Regions from separate parts of the Lentzea sp. NPDC003310 genome, predicted to be linked through region 3. Evidence: riboswitches for the same ligand, from Rfam matches in the RefSeq annotation. Region 3 holds a riboswitch; each other region holds the start of a gene.
The links. Region 3 has a riboswitch for cobalamin ahead of ABZX02_RS32705 (ribonucleoside-diphosphate reductase subunit alpha). Riboswitches for the same ligand answer to the same signal wherever they lie in the genome.
Positions count from the first base shown of each region.

Region 1: another riboswitch for cobalamin. It lies ahead of ABZX02_RS04620 (iron ABC transporter permease); the one in region 3 lies ahead of ABZX02_RS32705 (ribonucleoside-diphosphate reductase subunit alpha).
Region 2: another riboswitch for cobalamin. It lies ahead of ABZX02_RS41920 (putative cobaltochelatase); the one in region 3 lies ahead of ABZX02_RS32705 (ribonucleoside-diphosphate reductase subunit alpha).
Region 4: another riboswitch for cobalamin. It lies ahead of ABZX02_RS33680 (CbtB-domain containing protein); the one in region 3 lies ahead of ABZX02_RS32705 (ribonucleoside-diphosphate reductase subunit alpha).

Region 1 is NZ_JBEXNC010000002.1:430,827-435,970, forward strand. It holds gene ABZX02_RS04610 (3-isopropylmalate dehydrogenase) at 260-1,297, shown strand; gene ABZX02_RS04615 (YciI family protein) at 1,364-1,783, opposite strand; cobalamin riboswitch at 1,873-2,011, shown strand; gene ABZX02_RS04620 (iron ABC transporter permease) at 2,044-3,066, shown strand; gene ABZX02_RS04625 (ABC transporter ATP-binding protein) at 3,066-3,806, shown strand; gene ABZX02_RS04630 (ABC transporter substrate-binding protein) at 3,803-4,783, shown strand; gene cimA (citramalate synthase) at 4,986-5,144, shown strand, end outside.
Region 2 is NZ_JBEXNC010000032.1:38,548-43,691, forward strand. It holds gene ABZX02_RS41910 (cobyrinate a,c-diamide synthase) at 1-202, opposite strand, end outside; gene cobO (cob(I)yrinic acid a,c-diamide adenosyltransferase) at 213-827, opposite strand; gene ABZX02_RS41920 (putative cobaltochelatase) at 966-2,873, opposite strand; cobalamin riboswitch at 2,908-3,039, opposite strand; gene ABZX02_RS41925 (beta-eliminating lyase-related protein) at 3,068-4,030, opposite strand; gene ABZX02_RS41930 (hypothetical protein) at 4,050-5,111, opposite strand.
Region 3 is NZ_JBEXNC010000018.1:9,967-15,110, forward strand. It holds gene ABZX02_RS32700 (ribonucleotide-diphosphate reductase subunit beta) at 1-11, opposite strand, end outside; gene ABZX02_RS32705 (ribonucleoside-diphosphate reductase subunit alpha) at 11-2,365, opposite strand; cobalamin riboswitch at 2,473-2,675, opposite strand; gene ABZX02_RS32710 (LysE family transporter) at 2,873-3,421, opposite strand; gene ABZX02_RS32715 (LysR family transcriptional regulator ArgP) at 3,521-4,378, shown strand; gene ABZX02_RS32720 (SDR family oxidoreductase) at 4,396-5,136, shown strand.
Region 4 is NZ_JBEXNC010000018.1:206,956-212,099, forward strand. It holds gene metH (methionine synthase) at 1-47, shown strand, start outside; gene ABZX02_RS33665 (HAD family phosphatase) at 40-696, shown strand; gene ABZX02_RS33670 (SMI1/KNR4 family protein) at 693-1,226, opposite strand; gene ABZX02_RS33675 (CbtA family protein) at 1,280-2,035, opposite strand; gene ABZX02_RS33680 (CbtB-domain containing protein) at 2,044-2,232, opposite strand; cobalamin riboswitch at 2,286-2,418, opposite strand; gene ABZX02_RS33685 ((2Fe-2S)-binding protein) at 2,489-3,139, opposite strand; gene ABZX02_RS33690 (phosphoribosyl-ATP diphosphatase) at 3,248-3,511, shown strand; gene hisG (ATP phosphoribosyltransferase) at 3,528-4,388, shown strand; gene ABZX02_RS33700 (antibiotic biosynthesis monooxygenase) at 4,385-4,696, shown strand; gene ABZX02_RS33705 (phosphoribosyltransferase family protein) at 4,630-5,144, opposite strand, start outside.

The DNA of each region.
Region 1 (5,144 bases), on a different contig from region 3:
GCCCGGTTCTCCGCCAGGGGACCGGGCCTCTCGGTCTGTCACGGCCCGGAACTGCCTGCCGTCACCCCTTGACGCGACACCGTTCCTGCGGTCGAGTGACACTCGAAAGTTTGGTATGGGCCGTGTGGGTGTCCCGCAGTACGGGAGATAACACCCCGATGGGGTGTCCGGCATGCGGCGGACGGCCGCGATGCCGGTAGCCTTTCGCGTGAGGAAAATAGTCCCACCAATTGGGGACTGACACCTGGGAGGTGTGTGGATGCGGCTCGCAGTGATCCCAGGAGACGGGATCGGGCCCGAGGTCATCGCTGAGGCCCTGAAGGTCCTCGGTGAGGTCGTTCCGGCGGCCGAGATCACTCGCTACGACCTCGGCGCGGCGCGCTGGCACGCCACGGGAGAGTTGTTGCCCGAGTCGGTGCTGGGGGAGCTTCGCCAGCACGACGCGATCCTGCTCGGCGCGGTCGGCGACCCGTCGGTGCCGAGCGGAATCCTGGAGCGGGGCCTGTTGCTCAGGCTGCGCTTCGAACTCGACCACCACGTGAACCTCCGCCCTGCTCGTCTCTACCCCGGTGTCCGCAGCCCGCTCGCGGACCCGCCGGAGATCGACATGGTGGTGGTGCGCGAGGGCACCGAGGGCCCGTACGCGGGCAACGGCGGCCTGCTCCGCAAGGACACGCCGCACGAGATCGCCACCGAGGTCTCGCTGAACACCTCGTTCGGCGTCGAGCGCGTGGTCAGGGACGCCTTCGCGCGTGCCTCGAACCGCCAGCGCCGGCACCTGACGCTGGTGCACAAGACGAACGTCCTCACGCACGCCGGCTCGTTGTGGTCGCGCGTGGTGGAGGAGGTCTCGCTGCAGCACCCGGACGTCACCGTGGCCTACCAGCACGTGGACGCGGCGACCATCCACATGGTCACCGACCCGGGCCGCTACGACGTGATCGTCACGGACAACCTGTTCGGCGACATCCTGACCGACCTCGCCGCCGCCGTCACGGGCGGCATCGGCCTGGCCGCGTCCGGGAACATGGACGTCACGCGCCGCAACCCGTCGATGTTCGAGCCGGTCCACGGGTCGGCACCCGACATCGCGGGCCAGGGCATCGCCGACCCGACGGCCGCCGTGCTGTCGGTGGCGCTGCTGCTCGACCACCTGGGCGAGCACGAGGCGTCGCGCCGGATCGAGGCCTCCGTGGCGTTCGACCTGGCGACGCGCGACCACCAGTCGCCGGGCGCGACCTACGCGATCGGTGACCGGCTCGCGGCGCTCGTGTCGTCGAACGTGCGCACGGGCTGAGTTCTCCAAGGCACGTACTAAGGCCCCGGTCGAGTCGACCGGGGCCTTGGTGTTTCCGGAGGTGCGTCAGAGCTGGCCGTTGGCCTCACGCCACGCGCGCTCCTTCTGGATCCACTCGTTGTCCTGCGGGAACTCGTCGATGGTCGGCACGCGCCGGATCTCGGTCTTGAAGCCGGGGCCGGTCATCGGCATCCGCTTCGCCCACTCGACCGCCTCCTGGATCGAGGACACGTTGAGCAGGTAGAAGCCGTTGAACAGCTCCTTGGTCTCGCCGTACGGGCCGTCCGTGACGACCGGCGGCTCCTGCGAGTAGTCGACGACGACGCCCTCGGAGGTGTCGGAGAGCCCCTCCGCGGCGAGCAGCACGCCGGCGCGGATCAGCTCCTCGTTGTACGCGCCGACCTCCTCCAGCATCTTGTCGAAGTCGAACTCGCCCATGTTGGCGAAGGCCTCGTCGGTGGCGCGCATGATCAGCATGTACTTCACGGTGTGTCTCCCTGGATGTCTCTCGTTCGGTGTCGTCCACAGGTCGAACGGGCGCGGTGCCGGATCGACATCACACCCGAGAAATTTCCGAACTTTCTGTTTTCGCAGGTAGGGTCACTGAAGTCGTGCGTGGGGGAAGACCGGTCTGAGTCCGGCGCTGACCCGCAACGGTAGGTCCCCCGAGCCGGGGGACGAGCCCGAACACCCGCGTGCGATGCCCCAGGAACTCCGATTCCGCCGTGGACTGCGGGAAGGACCAAGTGATCTCCAAGATCAGCGCGCTCGTGGGCGTGCTCGTCGTCAGCATCGTGGCCGGCGTGGCGCTCGGCCCCGTCTCCGTGCCGTTCGGTGTCACCACCGAGCTGCTGTGGGAGGCGCTGACCGGCGGCACCGTCCCCGCCCACCTCGCCGGGCAGTACCACATCGTCTGGGACATCCGGCTGCCCCGCGTCCTGCTCGCCGCCGTCGTGGGCGCGGGACTGAGCGCGGTCGGCGTCGCGATCCAGGCGATGGTTCGCAACGCGCTCGCCGACCCGTACGTGCTCGGCATCTCCTCGGGCGCGAGCGTCGGCGCGACGGCCGTGGCGACGATGGGGATCCTGTCCGGCCTCGGGGTCTACGCGCTGTCGGTCGGCGCGTTCGCCACCGGACTCGGCGCCACGGCCCTGGTCTACATCACCGCGCGCACGAGCCGAGGGCTCACACCGCTGCGGCTGGTGCTGACCGGGACCGCGCTGGCGTACGGGTTCTCCGCCGTGGCGATGCTGCTGGTGTTCCAGGCGCCGCACGGGGAGGCGGCGCGGGCGGCCATGTTCTGGCTACTCGGCAGCCTCGGTGGCGCGACGTGGACGGCACTGCCGATCGCCGCCGCCGTGACGGTGCTGGGCATCGCCTACCTGATGACCAGAGCCCGGCAGCTGAACGCGCTGGCGATGGGCGACGAGACCGCGACGACGCTCGGCGTGCCCGTCAACCGGTTCCGCACGCACCTCTTCGTCGTGACCGCCGGCATCACCGGCGTGCTCGTGGCCGTCAGCGGCGCGGTGGGCTTCGTCGGGCTGATGCTGCCCCACCTCACCCGCATGGTCGTGGGCGCGGACCACCGCAAGGTCCTCCCGCTCGCGCCCCTGGCCGGGGCGTCGTTCATGGTGTGGGTCGACGTGGCCGCGCGGATGCTCGCGGCACCCGAGGAGCTCCCGCTCGGCGTCATCACGGCCGCGATCGGCGTGCCGTGCTTCATCTTCCTCATGCGCCGCAAGAGCTACGTGTTCGGAGGACGTTGATGCGCGTCGACATCGAGCAGGTCACCGTCCGCGGCATCATCACGGACATCACGCTGCACGCCGAGGACGAGGTCGTCGGGATCGTCGGCCCGAACGGCAGCGGTAAGTCCACGACGTTGCGCTGCGTCTACCGCGCCCTGAAACCGGACGTGGGCGCCGTGCTGCTCGACGGCGTCGCCGTCCACAAGCGACAGCACGTCGCCCGCGACCTCGCGGCCCTGTCGCAGGAGTCCCAGGTCGAGTTCGACTTCACCGTCGCCGAGGTGGTGGAGATGGGCCGCCTGCCGCACGAACGCGACTCCGTCCGCGACCGCCGCGTGGTGACCGACGCACTGGACACAGTGGACGTCGCGCACCTCGCTCCGCGCAGCTTCCTGAGCCTTTCGGGCGGTGAACGCCAGCGCGTGCTCATCGCCCGCGCGATCGCCCAGGAACCCCGCGTGCTCGTGCTGGACGAGCCCACCAACCACCTCGACATCCGGCACCAGCTGGAGGTGCTGGCTCTCGCGCGCGACCTGGGCGTCACGGTGCTCACCGTCCTGCACGACCTGAACCTCGCCGCGTCCTACTGCGACCGCCTGCACGTGCTCGACGAGGGGCGGCTGGTCGCCTCCGGCACACCGTCGGAGGTCCTCGTCCCCGAGCTGGTCGCCAAGGTTTTCCACGTCACCGCGCACGTCGTGCGGCACCCGACCACGGGAGTTCCCCAGCTCCTGTTCGACCAGGAGGTCACCCCTTGAGAACCGCACTCGTCACAGCCGCCCTGCTGCTCGTCTCCGGCTGCGGCGCCACGGTGGCCCAGGACACCTCCGCCACCGACCCGGTGACCGTCACGAACTGCGGTCAGCAGGTCACGTTCGACCGCGTGCCGTCCAAAGTGGTCACCAACGACACCGGCATCACCGAGATGATGTTCGCGCTGGGCCTCAAGGACCGCATGGCGGGGTACGTGGTGAACGGCCTCAAGACCGTCGACGTGCAGACCTCCCCGTGGAAGGCCGACTTCGAGAGCGGCAAGCACCTGGCCGACAAGATCTCCAAGGAGGTCGTGCAGGGCGCCAACGCCGACCTGGTGTTCGCGGGCTGGAACTACGGCTTCAGCGAGAGCACGGGCTTCACCCCGGACGCGTTGAAGGAGCTCGGCATCGGCAGCTACCTGCTGACCGAGGCGTGCCGCAACGGTGTGGGCAAGCAGCGCGGCATCATGCCGGCGCTGGAGGCGCTGTACACGGACCTGCGCAACCTCGGGAAGATCTTCCGCGTCGAGGCCAAGGCCGAGGAGCTCATCAAGGGGTACCAGGAGCAGATCGCCCGCGCCGCGAAGCTGATGGAGGGCAAGCCCCGGCCGAAGGTGTTCCTGTACGACAGCGGGCAGGACCAGCCGTTCACGTCCGGGAAGAACGCCGCGCCGCAGGACGTCATCTCGAAGGCGGGCGGGGACAACCTCTTCGGGGACCTGAACGACAGCTGGACGACCGTCAACTGGGAGACCGTGGTGCAGCGGAACCCGGACGTCGTGCTGATCGTGGACTACGCGGACGGCGAGGCGAACACGCCCGAGGAGAAGCAGCGCTTCCTGGAGGGCTACGCGCCTCTGGCCAACTCGCCGGCGGTCAGGAACAAGCGGTTCTACTCGCTCCCGTACGCGGCTCTGGTCGAGTCGCCGCGCAACGCGGCGTCCATCGAGGCCTTCGCGAAGTTCCTGTCACAGGCGTGAACCCGTGACCAGATAGTGGGAGATTTCCTCCCGTGGCTTGGTACGTCGAACTGAGCTGTGGCACCATCCCGGACATGGCTCAGTTCACCGCCATCATTATTGACGAGCGCGTCGGGTAGTTGCCGCCCCTGGCACCCGACGCGCAGACCTCTCGCATCCCGCGGGGGGTCTTTTTGTTTGCCCGGATGAGGAGATGACCCCGATGGCCGGCCCTACCGACGAGTTCCACGTCTACGACACGACGTTGCGCGACGGTGCACAGCGTGAGGGCATCTCGTACTCCGTCACGGACAAGCTCGCGGTCGCGCGGCTGCTGGACGGGCTCGGCGTCGGGTTCATCGAGGGCGGCTGGCCCGGCGCT
Region 2 (5,144 bases), on a different contig from region 3:
GGTTCTCGCCGACCATGACCGGGTCGAGGTTGCGGCCCGGCCTGCCGGTCGCGAGCGAGTGGTAGCCGGGGTCGATGTAGTCGGGGCCGACCTTGAACGGCGCGACCCGCGACCCGGCCTGGCGCAGCGCGGCCATCAGGCCGGTCGCGACGGTGGTCTTGCCGCTGCCCGAGGCCGGGGCGGCGACGACGAGCCTGTTCACCACGGCGTGCTCACCACTCGATCCCCCGCTGACCCTTCTGGCCCGCGTCCATCGGGTGCTTGACCTTGGTCATCTCCACCACGAGGTCGGCGGCGTCGACCAGCTTCTGCGGCGCGTACCGGCCGGTGATCACGACGTGCTGGTGGCCGGGGCGGTTCGTGAGCGTCTCGACGACCTCGTCCACGTCGATCCAGCCCCAGTGCAGCGGGTACGTGAACTCGTCGAGCACGTAGAGGCCGTGGCGTTCGGAGCCGATCCGGCGCGCGATCTCCGCCCAGCCCTCGCGCGCGGCCTCGGCGTGGTCGTCCTCGGTGCCCTGCTTGCGGGTCCAGGACCAGCCCTCGCCCATCTTGTGCCACTCGACGGCGCCGCCCTCGCCGGTCTCGTCGTGCAGCCGGCCGAGCGCCTTGAACGCGGACTCCTCGCCCACCTTCCACTTGGCGGACTTCACGAACTGGAACACGCCGATGTCCCAGCCCTGGTTCCAGCCGCGCAGCGCGAGGCCGAACGCCGACGTCGACTTCCCCTTCATCTCACCGGTGTGCAGCATCAGCAGCGGCCGGTTGCGGCGCTGGCGGGTGGTCAGGCCGTCCTTGGGGACCTCGGTGGGTTGTCCTTGAGGCACTTGGGTCTCCTTCCTTGTTGGTCGCTGCTCCGCAGACTCCGGTGAGTTCGCCGGGGAGCTGGTCGTCCGGCCGCCGCTTCGCCGTGATTGGGCTTCGCCGAATCCCGACGAAGGGGCGACCGGACGACCAGCGCGAACTCACGCAGCCCGGACGACGCCGGCGAGGTGGTCGGCGGACAGCTGGTCGAGCCGGACGCACGTGCCCTGCAGCGCGTCGGCGACCTTCTGCGCGAGTCCGAGGCGGACGTGGCCCTGTTCGCAGTCGACGACCACGACGGCGGTCTGCTCCAGCAGTCCCGCGGCCTTCAGCGCGTCCTTGGTCGGGTCGCCGCCCAGGCCGGACGACGTCGCGCGGCCGTCCGTGAGCAGCACGACGAGCGGGCGCTTGCGCGGGTCGCGAAGGCGTTCGATCTCCAGGACCCGGTGGGCCTTCAGCAGTCCGTCGGCGAGCGGGGTGCGGCCGCCGGTGCGCATCTTCTTCAGGCGCGTGGCCGCCGCGTCGACGGACGTCGTCGGAGGCAGCGCGACCTCGGCCTGGGTACCGCGGAACGTGACCACGCCGACCTTGTCGCGGCGCTGGTAGGCGTCGCGCAGCAACGAGATCACCGCGCCGCTGACGGCCGACATCCGCTTCTGCGCGGCCATCGAGCCGGACGCGTCGACGACGAACAGGACGAGGTTCGACTCCTTGCCCTCCCGCACGGCCTTGCGCAGGTCGGCGGCGGTCAGCAGCAGACCGGGACCGCTGCGGCCGCGCGCGGCCTGGTGCGGCGCGGCGGTCGCGAGCGTGTCGACCAGGTGCAGCCCGCTGCCGTCCACAGTGGACGAACGGACGATCCGGCCGATGCGGGCACGGGCCCGGGAACGCTTGCCGGGCGCGCCTTCGCCGACTCCGGGCACCTCCAGCAGCCGCGCCTTGAACGCGGGCGCGGGCTCCGGTGCCGGACGGTCCTGGGGCGCGTTCCCGTTGCCTTTCGGACCGTCCTGCGGCTCGGGCAGCTCACCCCCGCTGGGACCGTCGTCGTCCGGGCCGTCGTCACCGGGGTCCTCGGCGTGCTCGGCCGCCTGCTTCATCGCGTCCTCGAGCTGCTGCTCCTCGATGCCGGGCTCGTCGAACGGGTCACGCCGGCGCCGGTGCGGCAGCGCGAGCCGGACGGCCGTCTCGACGTCGGTCTCCTCGACCTCGGAGGCCCCGCGCCACGCCGCGTGGGCCGTGGCGGCACGGGCGACGACGAGGTCCGCGCGCATGCCGTCGACCTCGAAAGCCGCGCACACGGCGGCGATCCGGCGCAGCTCACCGTCCGGGAGGGACACCCCGGCCAGCCGGGCGCGCGCGTCGGTGATCTGCTGCTTGAGCTCGGCGTCCTGCCCGGCCCACCGCGCGGCGAACGCCACGGGGTCCGCCTCGTAGGCGAGCCGGCGCCGGATGACCTCGGTGCGCACGGCCACGTCCCGCGCCGCCTTCACCGCCACGGTCAGCCCGAACCGGTCGAGCAGCTGCGGCCGCAGCTCGCCCTCCTCCGGGTTCATGGTGCCGACCAGCAGGAACTGCGACGGGTGCGACACCGAGACGCCCTCGCGCTCGACGTGCGCCCGCCCCATCGCGGCGGCGTCAAGCAGCAGGTCGACCAGGTGGTCGTGCAGCAGGTTGACCTCGTCGACGTAGAGCACGCCCCGGTGCGCCGCGGCCAGCAGGCCGGGCTGGAACGCGCGCTTGCCCTCGGTCAGCGCCTTCTCGAGGTCGAGCGACCCGACGAGCCGGTCCTCGGTGGCGCCGACGGGCAGTTCGACGAGCCGGGCCGGCCTGCGCTCGACGCCGTCGTGCGGCGCGTCGGGGCAGTCCGTCGTGCCGGGCACGCAGCCGAACCGGCAGCCCTGCGAGACGTCCAGCTCGGGCAGCAGCGCGGCGAGGGCGCGCACGATCGTCGACTTCGCGGTCCCCTTCTCGCCGCGGACGAGCACACCGCCGATGCCGGGGTGCACCGCGTTCAGCAGCAGGGCGAGCCGGAGGTCGTCGTGTCCGACGACAGCCGAAAAGGGGTACATGCAGCGAAGTCCTTCCTCGGGTGTCCACGCCCGCGGTCAGGTGGAAGAGGGGGACGAGTTCCTGACTCCCGGCACGGGCCGGTCACAGTCGCGGGACGGCGCCGGAGTCTCACCGGCTTCCTCGCACTCCCCTCACAGCCCCGGCATCGTCGCATTTCGCACGGCCGGGTCCAACAGCCAGGTGAGCGACGTCGCTAGATCAGGCCCCGGAACTCGGCCCACGCCTCCCGCACCTCGTCCGCCGTCCACTCCAGCGCGGGCTCCGCCACGGTCACCTCGGTCTTGGCGAGCGGCCCGTCCTGCCAGAACCCGCCGAGGAACGCCCCGCTCAGCTCCTTGAGCCGAGCCGGGTCACCCGGCAGGTGCAGCGCGAACTGGTGGGTGTGCGGCTCGGGCAGATCCATCGCCGCGGTCACGACCTTGGCGTGCTCGACGTACAACCCCAGCCGCGGCAGCACGGTGTCGAGGCCGTGCAACGCCGACAGCGCCGCGGGCCACTGCTGGAACAGCATGCCGCCATACCGGTGCCGCCACACCCGTGCCTGGTCGACGAAGTCCTGGGTGCCGGCCAGCGCCGCGCCCGAGATGCCCTCCAGCGACTTGTAGAACGACACGTAGACCGAGTCGAAGAGGCCCGCGATCTCGGGCAGCGGCTTGCCGAGGCCGTACGTGCTCTCCCACAGCCGCGCGCCGTCGAGGTGCACGACCGCGTCCCGTTCGCGGGCTAGATCGACCCACGACACGAGCTCGTCCCAGGCCGGCAGCACGAACCCGGCCTCGCGGTCGGGCACCTCCAGCAGCAGCGTCCCGTACGGCTCGGGGCAGGATCCGATGTCCGCGTTGCGCACCTTGATCGGGCGCAGGCCGGAGAGCGCGGTCAGCGCGTCGTCCTCGTGGTGCAGCGGGTGGGCCTGCGGGTGCATCGCGACGATCGGGTTGTTCGTGCGGTCCGCCCAGCACTTCAAAGCGATCTGCTGCGCCATGGTGCCGGTCGGCACGAACAACGCGGCCTCGGTGCCGAGCAGCTGCGCGACCCGCGTCTCCAGCGCGCCCACCGGGCCGCCGTCGCCGTAGCGGTCGGGGTCGACGTCCGGCACGGGGCCGAGCGTCTCCAGCAGCGTCTTCTTGCGGACTCCCGAGAGCTGTCGGTTCAACACTCCCGCATCCAACCTCAGGTCAGCGGCTGACGGCCACCGACTTCGGCGCGCGGAACGACAGCAGGTTCAGCCACTCCGGGTCCGGACCGACCAGGTGCAGCGACGGTTCCTCCGAGGCGACGGTGCGCAACGTCACGGCCGCCTCCAGCCGGGCCAGACCGGCGCCGAGGCAGAAGTGGCGGCCGTACCCGAACGCGAGGTGGCGCGGATCGGTCTCCTTGCCGCTCAACAACAACACGAGCTCCGCGCCGGCCGGCACGCGCACGCCCGACAGCACGACCTCACGCGCGGTCAGCCGCCGCCACGTCACCACGGGCGTGTCGGTCCGCAGCACGTCCTCGACGAACGACTCGGCCACGCCGGGCTCGGGCAGCCGCGCCCACAACGAGCGGTCCTGCAACGCGCGGCGCAACGCCGTGGACAGCAGCTGGGTCGTCGTCTCCTGGCCCGCGATCAGCAGGAAGTAGCAGAGGCCCGCGGAGTCCTCGGCGGACACGCCGGCGTCGGCCAGCGCGCAGAACAGCTCGCCGTCGCGGGCGTGGTAGCGCTTGATCAACCACTGGTGGAAGTCGCCGACGTCGTCGACGAGCTCCAGCTGCCGTTCCCGCGACAGGTCGCCCCAGAAGAACTCCAGCGAGCCGGCGCTCCACCGCTTCAACGTCGGGATGTCGACGTTCTCCAGCCCGAGCAGTTCCACCAGGACGATCGCCGGCAGGTCCCACGCCAGGTCCCGCACGAGATCCGTGCCACCCAGCCGTTCCGAAACCAGCGACCGGATGCGAGGCTCCGCAGCGGCGACGCGGGCGGGCGTGAAGAACGACGCGACGAGCCGCCGCAGGCCGGCGTGCGACGAGGACCCGTTGTTCGCGAGCGTCGGCGGCAGCGAGAAGCGGGCGCGCACCAGCGACCGCAGCGCGGCCGGCGCGACCGGGGTCACGGCGGTCAACGCGTTGTCGGGCAGGTAGGTGACCGGATCGGCCAGCACGGCGCGCACGTCGTCGTGGTCGGACACCACCCACCGGCCGCCGGCGAACTGCACCGGCGAGGTGAGTTCGGCGCGCGTGAAGGTGAACAGGTCCACGAGCGGCACGCTAGCGGGCGGATGGGAGACTCG
Region 3 (5,144 bases):
ATGTTACTCATTACTGGCACGCCTCGCAGTCGGGGTCGGTGATGGAGCAGTTGGGGTCCACGGCGACGGGGGAGACGGCGTTGAGCTTGCCGTCCGTCCCTTGCAGCGTGGACTTCTCCACGTGCGTCGCGCTCTGCGTGCGCAGGTAGTACGTGGTCTTCAGCCCGCGCAACCACGCCAGCTGGTACAGCTCGTCGAGCTTGCGGCCACTGGGCTGGGAGAGGTACAGGTTCAGCGACTGAGCCTGGTCGATCCACTTCTGCCGGCGGCTGCCCGCCTCGATCAGCCACGAGCTGTCGACCTCGAACGCCGTGGCGTACAACGCCTTCAGGTAAGGCGGCACCCGGTCGATCGCGCCGAGGCTGCCGTCGTGCAGCTTGAGGTCCGAGATCATCCGCTCGTCCCACAGCTTGCGCTGCTTGAGCGCCCGCACCAGGTCGGGGTTGATGACCGTGAAGTCACCGGACATGTTCGACTTCACGTACAGGTTGCGGTACAGCGGCTCGATCGACTGGGTGACGCCGGTGATGTTCGCGATGGTCGCGGTCGGCGCGATCGCCATGACGTTCGAGTTCCGCATGCCGCGCCGGGCCTTCTCCCGGACCGGCGCCCAGTCCAGCGTGGACTCGCGGTTCTGCTCCAGCTCGCCCTCGCCGCGCGTCCGCGCGAGGATCTCGACCGAGTCGATCGGCAGGATTCCCTGGCTCCACAACGACCCGTCGAAGGACTGGTAGGCACCGCGCTCCTGCGCGAGGTCCGCGGACGCCTCGATGGCGTAGTAGCTGATCTCCTCCATGGACCGGTCCGCGAACTCGACGGCCTCCTGGGACGCCATCGGCGTACCGAGCGTGAACAGCGCGTCCTGGAAACCCATCAGCCCCAAGCCGACCGGCCGGTGCTTGAGGTTGGAGTTCTTCGCTTCCGGGATCGTGTAGTAGTTCACGTCGATCACGTTGTCGAGCATCCGCACCGCCGTGCGAACGGTCTTCGCGAGCCGCGCGTGGTCGATGCCCTGGTCCGTGACGTGCTGCGCGAGGTTGACGCTGCCGAGGTTGCAGACCGCGACCTCGTCGACCGCGGTGTTCAGGGTGATCTCGGTGCACAGGTTCGAGGAGTGCACGACACCGCTGTGCTGCTGTGGCGACCGCAGGTTGCACGGGTCCTTGAACGTGATCCACGGGTGACCGGTCTCGAACAGCATGGTCAGCATGCGCCGCCACAGGTCGACGGCCGGCAACCGGCGGAAGACCTTGATCTCGCCGTTGTCCGCCTTCTGCTCGTAGGCGCGGTACTTGTCGGCGAACTCGGTGCCGAACGCGTCATGCAGGTCCGGGACCTCGTCGGGGGAGAAGAGCGTCCACTGGCCGTTGGCGCGGACGCGGCGGAGGAACTCGTCCGGGACCCAGTTCGCGGTGTTCATGTCGTGGGTGCGGCGGCGTTCGTCGCCGGTGTTCTTGCGCAGGTCGAGGAACTCCTCGACGTCGATGTGCCAGGTCTCGAGGTACGCGCAGACCGCGCCCTTGCGTTTTCCTCCCTGGTTCACGGCCACCGCCGTGTCGTTCGCGATCTTCAAGAACGGCACCACGCCCTGCGACTTGCCGTTCGTCCCCTTGATGTGCGCGCCGATCCCGCGCACGGGTGTCCAGTCGTTGCCGAGCCCACCCGCGAACTTCGACAGCAGCGCGTTGTTGCTGATGCCGTGGAAGATCCCCGCGAGGTCGTCATCGACGGTGGTCAGGAAGCACGACGAGAGCTGCGGGCGCGTGGTGCCCGAGTTGAACAACGTCGGGGTCGAGCACATGAAGTCGAACGACGACAGCAGCTCGTAGAACTCGATGGCGCGGGCGTCGCGGTCGTCCTCCTCCAGCGCGAGGCCAATGGCGACGCGCATGAAGAACGCCTGCGGCAGCTCGTAGCGGCGGCCGTCGTGGTGCAGGAAGTAGCGGTCGTACAGGGTCTGCATGCCCAGGAACTGGAAGTTCAGGTCCCGTGACGCGTTCAGGGCGTCGCCCAGGCGGGCCAGGTCGAACGACTCCAGGCGCGGGTCGAGCTGGCCGAACTCGATGCCGGAACGCACGAACGACGCGAAGTACGCCGGGTAGCGCTCGGTCATCTCGGCGTGCGACAGGGGTTCTCCGCAGGCCTCGGCACGCAGCTTGTCCAGCAGCAACCGGGCGCTGACGTAGGAGTAGGCCGGGTCGTGCTCGACCATCGTGCGGGCGGCCATGATCGGCGCGAGCGCGAGCTCGTCGTCGGTGATGCCGTGGTAGAGGTTGCGCTTGGTCTCGGCCAGAACCGCCTCGGCCGACGCGGTGGGCAGGTCGGCGCAGGCTTCGTCGATGACCACTGAAAGGCGGTCGGGCACGCTCTCTCCTCGCGAGCAGGCCGAGGGTGAACGCGTGCGCGCGCCGGCGGCCGACGCCACCGGTGCACACAGCCGCCCTCCCTCGGGGCACCGTGTCGTGCGCGCAGGCTTGCGCGCACACCAGTGGCAGGTCTTCGGACTCGTGGGCGCACTTCCAACGCCTACCGGCCGTCGCTTCCCAGGTCGGCTGACCCAGTGCTTGGTTGACGGCTTTCGTTCCCACTCACCGCTGCGGGGCAGTCCCGGGTTCGCACCGGGTTCCCTCTTGCCTCACCGAACGGGTCGGTGAACCACCAGCGCGGCAGATACTACATGTGGTGGTGGGGTCTGGATCACCACCCAACATGCGCGTGTCGTGGGTTAGGGTCGGAAACGTGGGTGATCTTCGGCCTCGGGTCGTCTTCGGTGCACTGGTCAGCGCGGGGCTCGCTTCGGCGTCCCTTTTCGTCGGGACGGCGGCGCCCGTGACGTGTGGCGCCCTGGCCGTCGCGGCGGTGCTCGTGATGATCACCAGCCGGCGATCAGGGTCACCCCGAGAGTGATCATCACGGCGGCGATCAGGCCGTCGAGGACGCGCCACGAGCGTGGCTTCGCGAACAGCGGGCTGAGCAGCCGCGCGCCGAAGCCGAGGGCGACGAACCAGGTGATGCTCGCCGTCACCGCGCCGATCCCGAAGAGCCAGCGACCGGCCGCGATCGACCCGAGCAGCAGCACCGTGTCGAGGTAGACGTGCGGGTTGAGCCACGTGAGCGCGAGCGCGGTCAGCACGGGCCGGCCGCTGGGCTCGGAGCCGGTGTGCAGCGCGGACGGCCGCAGCGCGCGGCGCGCGGCCAGGAACCCGTACCCCAGCAGGAAGATCCCGCCCACGACGGCGGCGATCGTGATCGCCTGCGGGACCGCGCGGACGAGTGCTCCGAACCCGGCGATGCCGACGGCGACCAGGATCGCGTCCGACAGCGCGCACACGGCGACGACCTTGGCGACCGCCTGGCGTCGAAGTCCTTGGCGCAGCACGAAAGCGTTCTGCGCGCCGATCGCGACTATCAGGGTCATCATGGTGCCGAAGCCGAGCAGCAGGTCAGTCACCCGGCCCACGGTATTGACGCCGTCTTGATGAGACCAGCTAAAGATTCTTACGTAGCATTAGCGCTCGTGATGGACCTGGACCTGGTGCGGACGCTGCTCGCGGTCGTCGACGCGGGCACGTTCGATGCCGCCGCGACGGCGCTGCACGTCACCCCTTCCGCTGTCTCGCAACGCATCAAGGCGCTCGAACAGCGAACCGGGCGCGTGCTGCTGGTGCGCGCCCGGCCGGTTCGGCTTACGCCGTCCGGCGAGGTGCTGGTCCGCTATGGTCGGCAACTGCTCGCGCTGGACCAGGACCTCGACGCGGCCCTGGGCGAGGACGCCGTGGTGCGGGTCCCGATCGCGGTCAACGCCGACTCGCTCGCCACGTGGTTCCTGCCCGCCCTGCAACGGGTCTCGCCGGAGCTGCGGATCTCGTTCGACCTGCACCGCGAGGACCAGGACCACACGACGGCGTTGCTGCGGCAGGGCCTGGTGATGGCCGCGGTGACGTCCTCGCGCGAGCCGGTGGCGGGCTGCTCGGTGAGCAAGCTCGGCGAGATCCGTTACGCCGCAATGGCTCCCGCGTCCTTTGTGGAGCGACATGCGCGAGGCCCGCTCAAGTCGTGGCTGCCGGACGCGCCCGTCGTCGTGTTCGACCGCAACGACGACCTGCAGGACCGGTTCGTGCGCACGCTGACGCGCGGGCGGGGCGCGTCGGAGCACCGCCACTACGTGCCGTCGTCGGAGGTGTACGTGCGGGCGATCGTGGCGGGCCTCGGGTGGGGAATGGTGCCGCCGCAACAGCTCCAGGAGGGCCTGGTCGACCTCGCGCCGGGCCGCACCATCTCCGTGCCGCTGTACTGGCAGCAGTGGAAGCTCGACTCGCCGGCGCTGACGGCCGTCGCGGAGGCGGTGGCGGCGGAAGCGAGCGAGGCGTTGCGCTAGCGGTTAGCCTGCCTGGCATGACCGGCGAACCGATGAACCTCGACGGGAAGATCGCAGTCATCTACGGCGCGGGCACGATCGGCGGTGCCATCGCGAAGGCGTTCAGCGCGGCGGGCGCCGAGGTCCACCTGGCCGCGCGCACCGAGGCGCCGCTCAAGGCCAAGGCCGAGGAGCTGGGCGTCCGCTACGCCGTGGTCGACGCCCTGGACGAACGCGGCGTGGACGAGCACGCGGCCACGCTCGACCGCATCGACATCTCGGTCAACGTCATCTCCGACAACGACGTCCAGGGCACGGCGCTGCACGAGATGAGCGTCGACGACTACCTGAGCCCGGTCGTCACGAACGTCCGCTCGAAGTTCCTCACCGCCCGCGCCGCCGCCCGGCACATGATCCGGCAGAAGGACGGCGTGATCCTGTTCTTCGGCGGCACGAGCGACGGCCAGGTGCACCGGCGCTGGCAGCTCGGCGGCCTGGTCACGGCGTTCGACGCGGTCGAGGCGATGCGCCGGCAGCTCGCCGCCGAGCTCGGGCCGCACGGCGTCCGCGCGGTGACGCTGCAGACCGGCGGCATCCCCGAGTCGATCCCGGGGGAGTTCCGCGACCAGGTCGAACCCGACATCGTCGGGCAGACCGCGCTCGGCAGGGCGGCGACCCTCGACGACGTGGGCCGGGCCGCCGTGTTCGCGGCCTCGGACTGGGGCCGCACCCTGACGGGAACCCAGGTGAACATCACGTGCGGCGCGATCCTGAGCTGAGGCTGTCG
Region 4 (5,144 bases), 200 kb from region 3:
ACGCCTTCGTGGCGCATCACCCGGAGGCGAAGTACTTCAATGTCTGATCCGCGCGCGGTCCTGTGGGACATGGACGGGACGCTGCTGGACTCCGAGAAGCTGTGGGACATCCCGCTCTACGAGTACGCGGAGAAGCTCGGCGGGGTGCTGTCCCTGGAGACCCGCGAACGCATGGTCGGCAGCAACGTGCCCACGACGATGCGCCTGCTGTTCGGCGACGTCGGCATCGAGCCGACCGAGGCGGACATGGCCGACGGCGCCGCGTGGATCCTGCGCCGCACCGAAGAAGTCTTCCGCGCGGGCCTGCCGTGGCGTCCGGGCGCGCAGGAGGCGTTGCGCGCCGTGCGTTCCTCCGGCGTGCCGATGGCGCTCGTGACGTCGACCGAGCGGGGACTGACCGAGGTCGCGCTGGACACGATCGGGCGGGACCTGTTCGACGTGACCGTGTGCGGCGACGAGGTGGACGGGCTGAACAAGCCGCTGCCCGAGCCGTACCTGAAGGCGGCGCGGCTGCTCGGGGTGGACGCGGCCGAGTGCGTCGCTGTCGAGGACTCGCCGACCGGGGTGGCCGCCGCGGTGGCGGCGGGGTGCACGGTGCTGGTCGTGCCGTGCGACGTCGCGGTGGAGGCGGGGGAGCGGCGGATCTTCCGCGACTCCCTCGTGGGCGTCGACCTCGAGGTGCTGAAGGCGCTCTAGACCCGCCGCCAGCCGAGCCTGCCGTCACGCACCTCGGGCACGTAGACGGAGGTCGTGAAGAACTTCGCCGCGTCCGCGTGTCCGCGCAGAGCCGGTGCGCCGGTGTCGAGGGAGTCCGCGATGTCGGTGAGCATCGCGGTCAGGCTCGGCCAGAGCGACGGCAGCCTGCTGCCCTCGTCCACGTCCCACGCGCGGACGCACCCGGACTCCGGACCCGGACGTTCGTCGACGAACAGGTAGTCGCCCATGTCATCCGCGGCGATCGGGACGAACTCCGGCAGGAAGACTCCCGACGTCGCGCCGGCCGGTTCCGTCTCGACTTCGAGGTGCGTGCTCTTCCTGTTTCGCGTTCGCTGCGAATCTTCTGGGGACAACGGGGTGTACCGCGCTGGAATCAGGTTCTCCGCACCGGTGAGGCGCCAGAGGCCGGTGGTCGCCGGATCGGCCGTGATCTGGTCGAAGGTGCGGGATGCGTTGACGCGCAACCAGTTGTGGATGCGTTCCCACGGTTGAACACCGTTCCCCGTCATCCCGACATGATGTCGCGCCGGAGGCGGGGTGGCCTCGCGGCCACCCCGCACCGTCAAGCGACGACTGCCTTCTCGACGGACTTCGCCCTGCGCGTGGCCGGGTCGACCAGCAGGCCGAACACCACGCCGATGCCCACGTAGAGCGTGGCCAGCTGCGCGAGCGAGCTGAGGCGGAACTGCCACAGCACGGTCACCGGCATGTCCGCGGGGATCGTGTCCGGCGGCGCGGGGAACGCCAGCAGCACCACCGCGCCGGCCGCGACCACCGCGAGCAGCACGGCCGTCGCCCGCACCGGTGCGGACTGCTCGCGCAGCCGCTCGGCGAGCCACGACGCGCCCCACACGATCACCAGGCCGGCCACCACCACGCCCAGGTACAGGGCGGTGCGGTAGTTCACCGTCTCCGGGTCGCCCACCGCGGGCGGGTTGGCCGGGTACTTGAGCCACGGCAGCAGCGCGACGGCGCCGAAGACCGCGGCACCGAACGCGACGCTGCGCGTGAACGGCGTGCTGCCGGTGAACCAGCGCTTCGACAGCGCGTAGGCCGTGGCGAACACCAGGCCCACCGCGATGCCGACGATCACCACGCCGAGCATGCCGCCCACGACCTGGGCGCCGCGGCTGACGAGCTCTTCCCCGCCGCCGTGGGAGTGGCCGGTCTCTTCACCGGCGGGTGCGCGAGCCTCCTCGACCGCGAGCGCGGCCCGGATCGGGATCTCGGTCACCAGGAGCTGCACCAGCGCGGACGCGACGCCGGCGATGCCGCCGGCCGCGATGCCGCGCAGTGCGATGGACTTGTAGGTCGTCATCCGCGTGGTCAGTGGCAGGGGACGCCGAGAGCGTGGCGGCCGTCGTGGAAGAACTCGTGCAGCAACTCGGAACCCGCGCCGAGCGCGAGGCCGTTCTCCTGCAGGACCAGGTAGGTGACGATCAGGCCGAGCAGTGAGACGGCGAAGGCCCATTTGGGCACGCGGACGGCGGACAGGCTTGCTGCGGGGCTCGTCATGACGGGCTCCTCCATACCTCGTGGAAGGTCAACTCTCCTTGCGGCGCCGCAGCCGGTCTCCTGACTCCCGGATCAACGCTGCCCCCGCGTCTTCCCAGTTCCGGCGGGAACCAGTGACGTGCTCGGCGGGGATCGCTTCCCGGTCACAGTGGCGAGGACCGCGCCGGATTTCCACCGGCTTCCCGTCACTGCGGCGCGTGCACCGTAAGTTGAGCGGCCCGTTAAGCACAACCGGCCATAAGAGTTGTTGCGTTCCTCACTTCACGAGTGGGCAGTCGCCACACTTCCCACCTGCGGCGACGCGGTAGTAAAGACAACAGCTCCGGCGCCGGAACCCGAGTTCGCCGGGGAAGCTCAGGAATTCTCCGGCTTCTTCGAACGGCGGCGCGCTCATGAGCCGTTCGCCCCGTTCTTCCGCTTCCTCCGCCGTGAGCATGCGTGCGCGCACAACCATTTTCAGCGCGCCCGCGACGTTCGACATCGCGTTGCCCCACAGCAGTCCGCGCGCCACGGGCGTGACGGACTGGATGGCCTCCACGACCGGTGCGAGTGCCTCGGCCGGTGGCGGCCCCAGGCGTGGCTGGTCGATGCGCACGCTCAGGCCGTTCGCCGGGTGGTGGTGCCACCAGAGGTTCTCGGGGCGGACGTCGATCGGGATGTTCGCGGCCGTGAGCGGGCTGAGCAGGCGGGCGGTGTAGCTGAGGAAGAACAGGCTGGCGGCGACGCGTGGTTCGTCGGCTTTGTACCGGATCGCGATGGCGTCGATGGTGGTCTTGAGGGCGGGGCCGTCGAGAAGTGCCGTTCCCGGCAGCCAGAAGTCGTCGGGGCGGCCCACGTCGAGGGCGAAGAACGGGTTGATGCCGCGCACCCGGCGCAGCGCTGCGAGGACCTCCGCGAACTCCGACACGGAAGTTCACGCTACCGGGTGTCCATGCAGGACAGATCACGTCCACCGCCTGGGACAGATGTGACCGCGGTGTGGACCGGGGTCGCCGGGATGGGAGGATGTGGAGCCGTGAAGACCTTCGATTCCCTGTTCGCAGAGCTGACCGAACGAGCCGCCACCAAGCCGGAGGGATCCGGCACCGTCGCCGCGCTCGAGGCCGGGGTCCATGCGCAGGGCAAGAAGGTCCTGGAGGAGGCGGGCGAGGTCTGGATCGCCGCCGAGTACGAGTCCGACGAGAAGCTCTCCGAAGAGATCTCGCAGCTGCTCTACCGCCTCCAGGTGCTCATGCTGGGCCGTGGGCTCACCCTCGAAGACGTGTACAAGTACCTCTGACGGAAAAGACTTCGACATGCTGCGCGTTGCAGTCCCGAACAAGGGCGCGCTCGCCGAACGCGCCTCCGCCATGCTCACCGAGGCCGGCTACCGGCAGCGGCACGAGCCGCGTGACCTGACCGTGCTCGACAACAACAACGAGGTCGAGTTCTTCTTCCTGCGTCCCAAGGACATCGCGATCTACGTGGCGTCCGGCGACCTCGACCTCGGCATCACCGGCCGCGACCTGGCCGCCGACTCGGGCGCCGACGACAACGGCTCGTCGGTCGAGGAGTTGCTCGCCCTGGGCTTCGGTTCGTCGACCTTCCGCTACGCCGGGCCGCGGGGCACCGACTGGAAGGTCTCCGACCTCGAGGGCAAGCGCCTCGCCACCGCGTACCCGAAGCTCGTGGGCCGCGACCTCAAGGCCCGCGGCATCACCGCCAAGGTGATCCGCCTCGACGGCGCCGTCGAGATCTCGATCCAGCTGGGCGTCGCCGACCTGATCGCCGACGTGGTGGGCTCCGGCCGCACCCTGCGCCAGCACGACCTGGTGCCGTTCGGCGAGCCGATCTGCGAGTCCGAGGCGGTCCTCATCCACCGCAACGGCTCCGAGGTCACGGCCGCCAAGAAGCAGCTGACCGCGCGCCTGCAGGGCGTCGTGTTCGCGCAGCAGTACCTGATGCTCGACTACGACTGCCCGCGGTCGATCCTCGAGGACGCGATCGCGCTGACCCCGGGCCTGGAGTCGCCGACCGTGGCGCCGCTGGCCAACCCGGAGTGGGCGGCCGTGCGGGCGATGGTGTCGCGCAAGGAGGCGAACAAGGTCATGGACGAGCTGGCCGCGATCGGTGCCAAGGCCGTGCTGGCCTCGGACATCAGGTTCTGCCGCCTGTGATCACGGAGCACGCGCTGCTCGACGTCCTGCCGGGCTCCGAGCAGGACTTCGAGTGGGCGTTCGGCGAGGCGCGGGAGCTGATCTCCGCCTCGCCGGGCTTCCGCGGTCTCGAACTGCTGCGGGACGTGGCGACGCCGTCGCGCTACCTGCTGCTGGTGCGCTGGGACTCGGTGGAGGCGCACGTGGTCGGCTTCCGGCAGGGGCCGTCCTACGAGCGCTGGTCCGCGTTGCTGCACCGCTTCTACTCGCCGTTCCCGGTGGTCTCCCACTTCGAGAGCGCGCTGAGCACCTCGTCGTCCGTGGTCTGATCGAAGCTCTCGTACCAGCGGCTCACGGCCTGGAAGTGCTTCGGCGTGAGCACGGCGACCACCCTGGTGCCGAACGTGCCGATCGACTCCCTCGCCGCCACCGGCACGGCCAGCGTGATGCTCCTCGGTTCGCGCTGGGCGATCCAGTGGAGTGCCGCTCTGGCGGTGACGCCGGTGGCCAGGCCGTCGTCGACCACGATCACGTCGCGGTCCCTGATCACGAGCGGCCTGCTGCCGCGGTAGAGCACCGTTCTCCGGCGGGCTTCCTCGCGTTCCTCGTCGGCCGCGCGACCGAGCTGCTCCTCGGTGAGGTTCAGCGCCCTGAGCACTCTCGGGTCGTAGAGGGGTTCGCTGTCCGCGGTGACGGCGCCGACGCCGTACTCGGGGTGGCCGGGTGCGCCGATCTTGCGGGCCACCACCACGTCCAGTTCGGCGTCGAGGTGGTCGG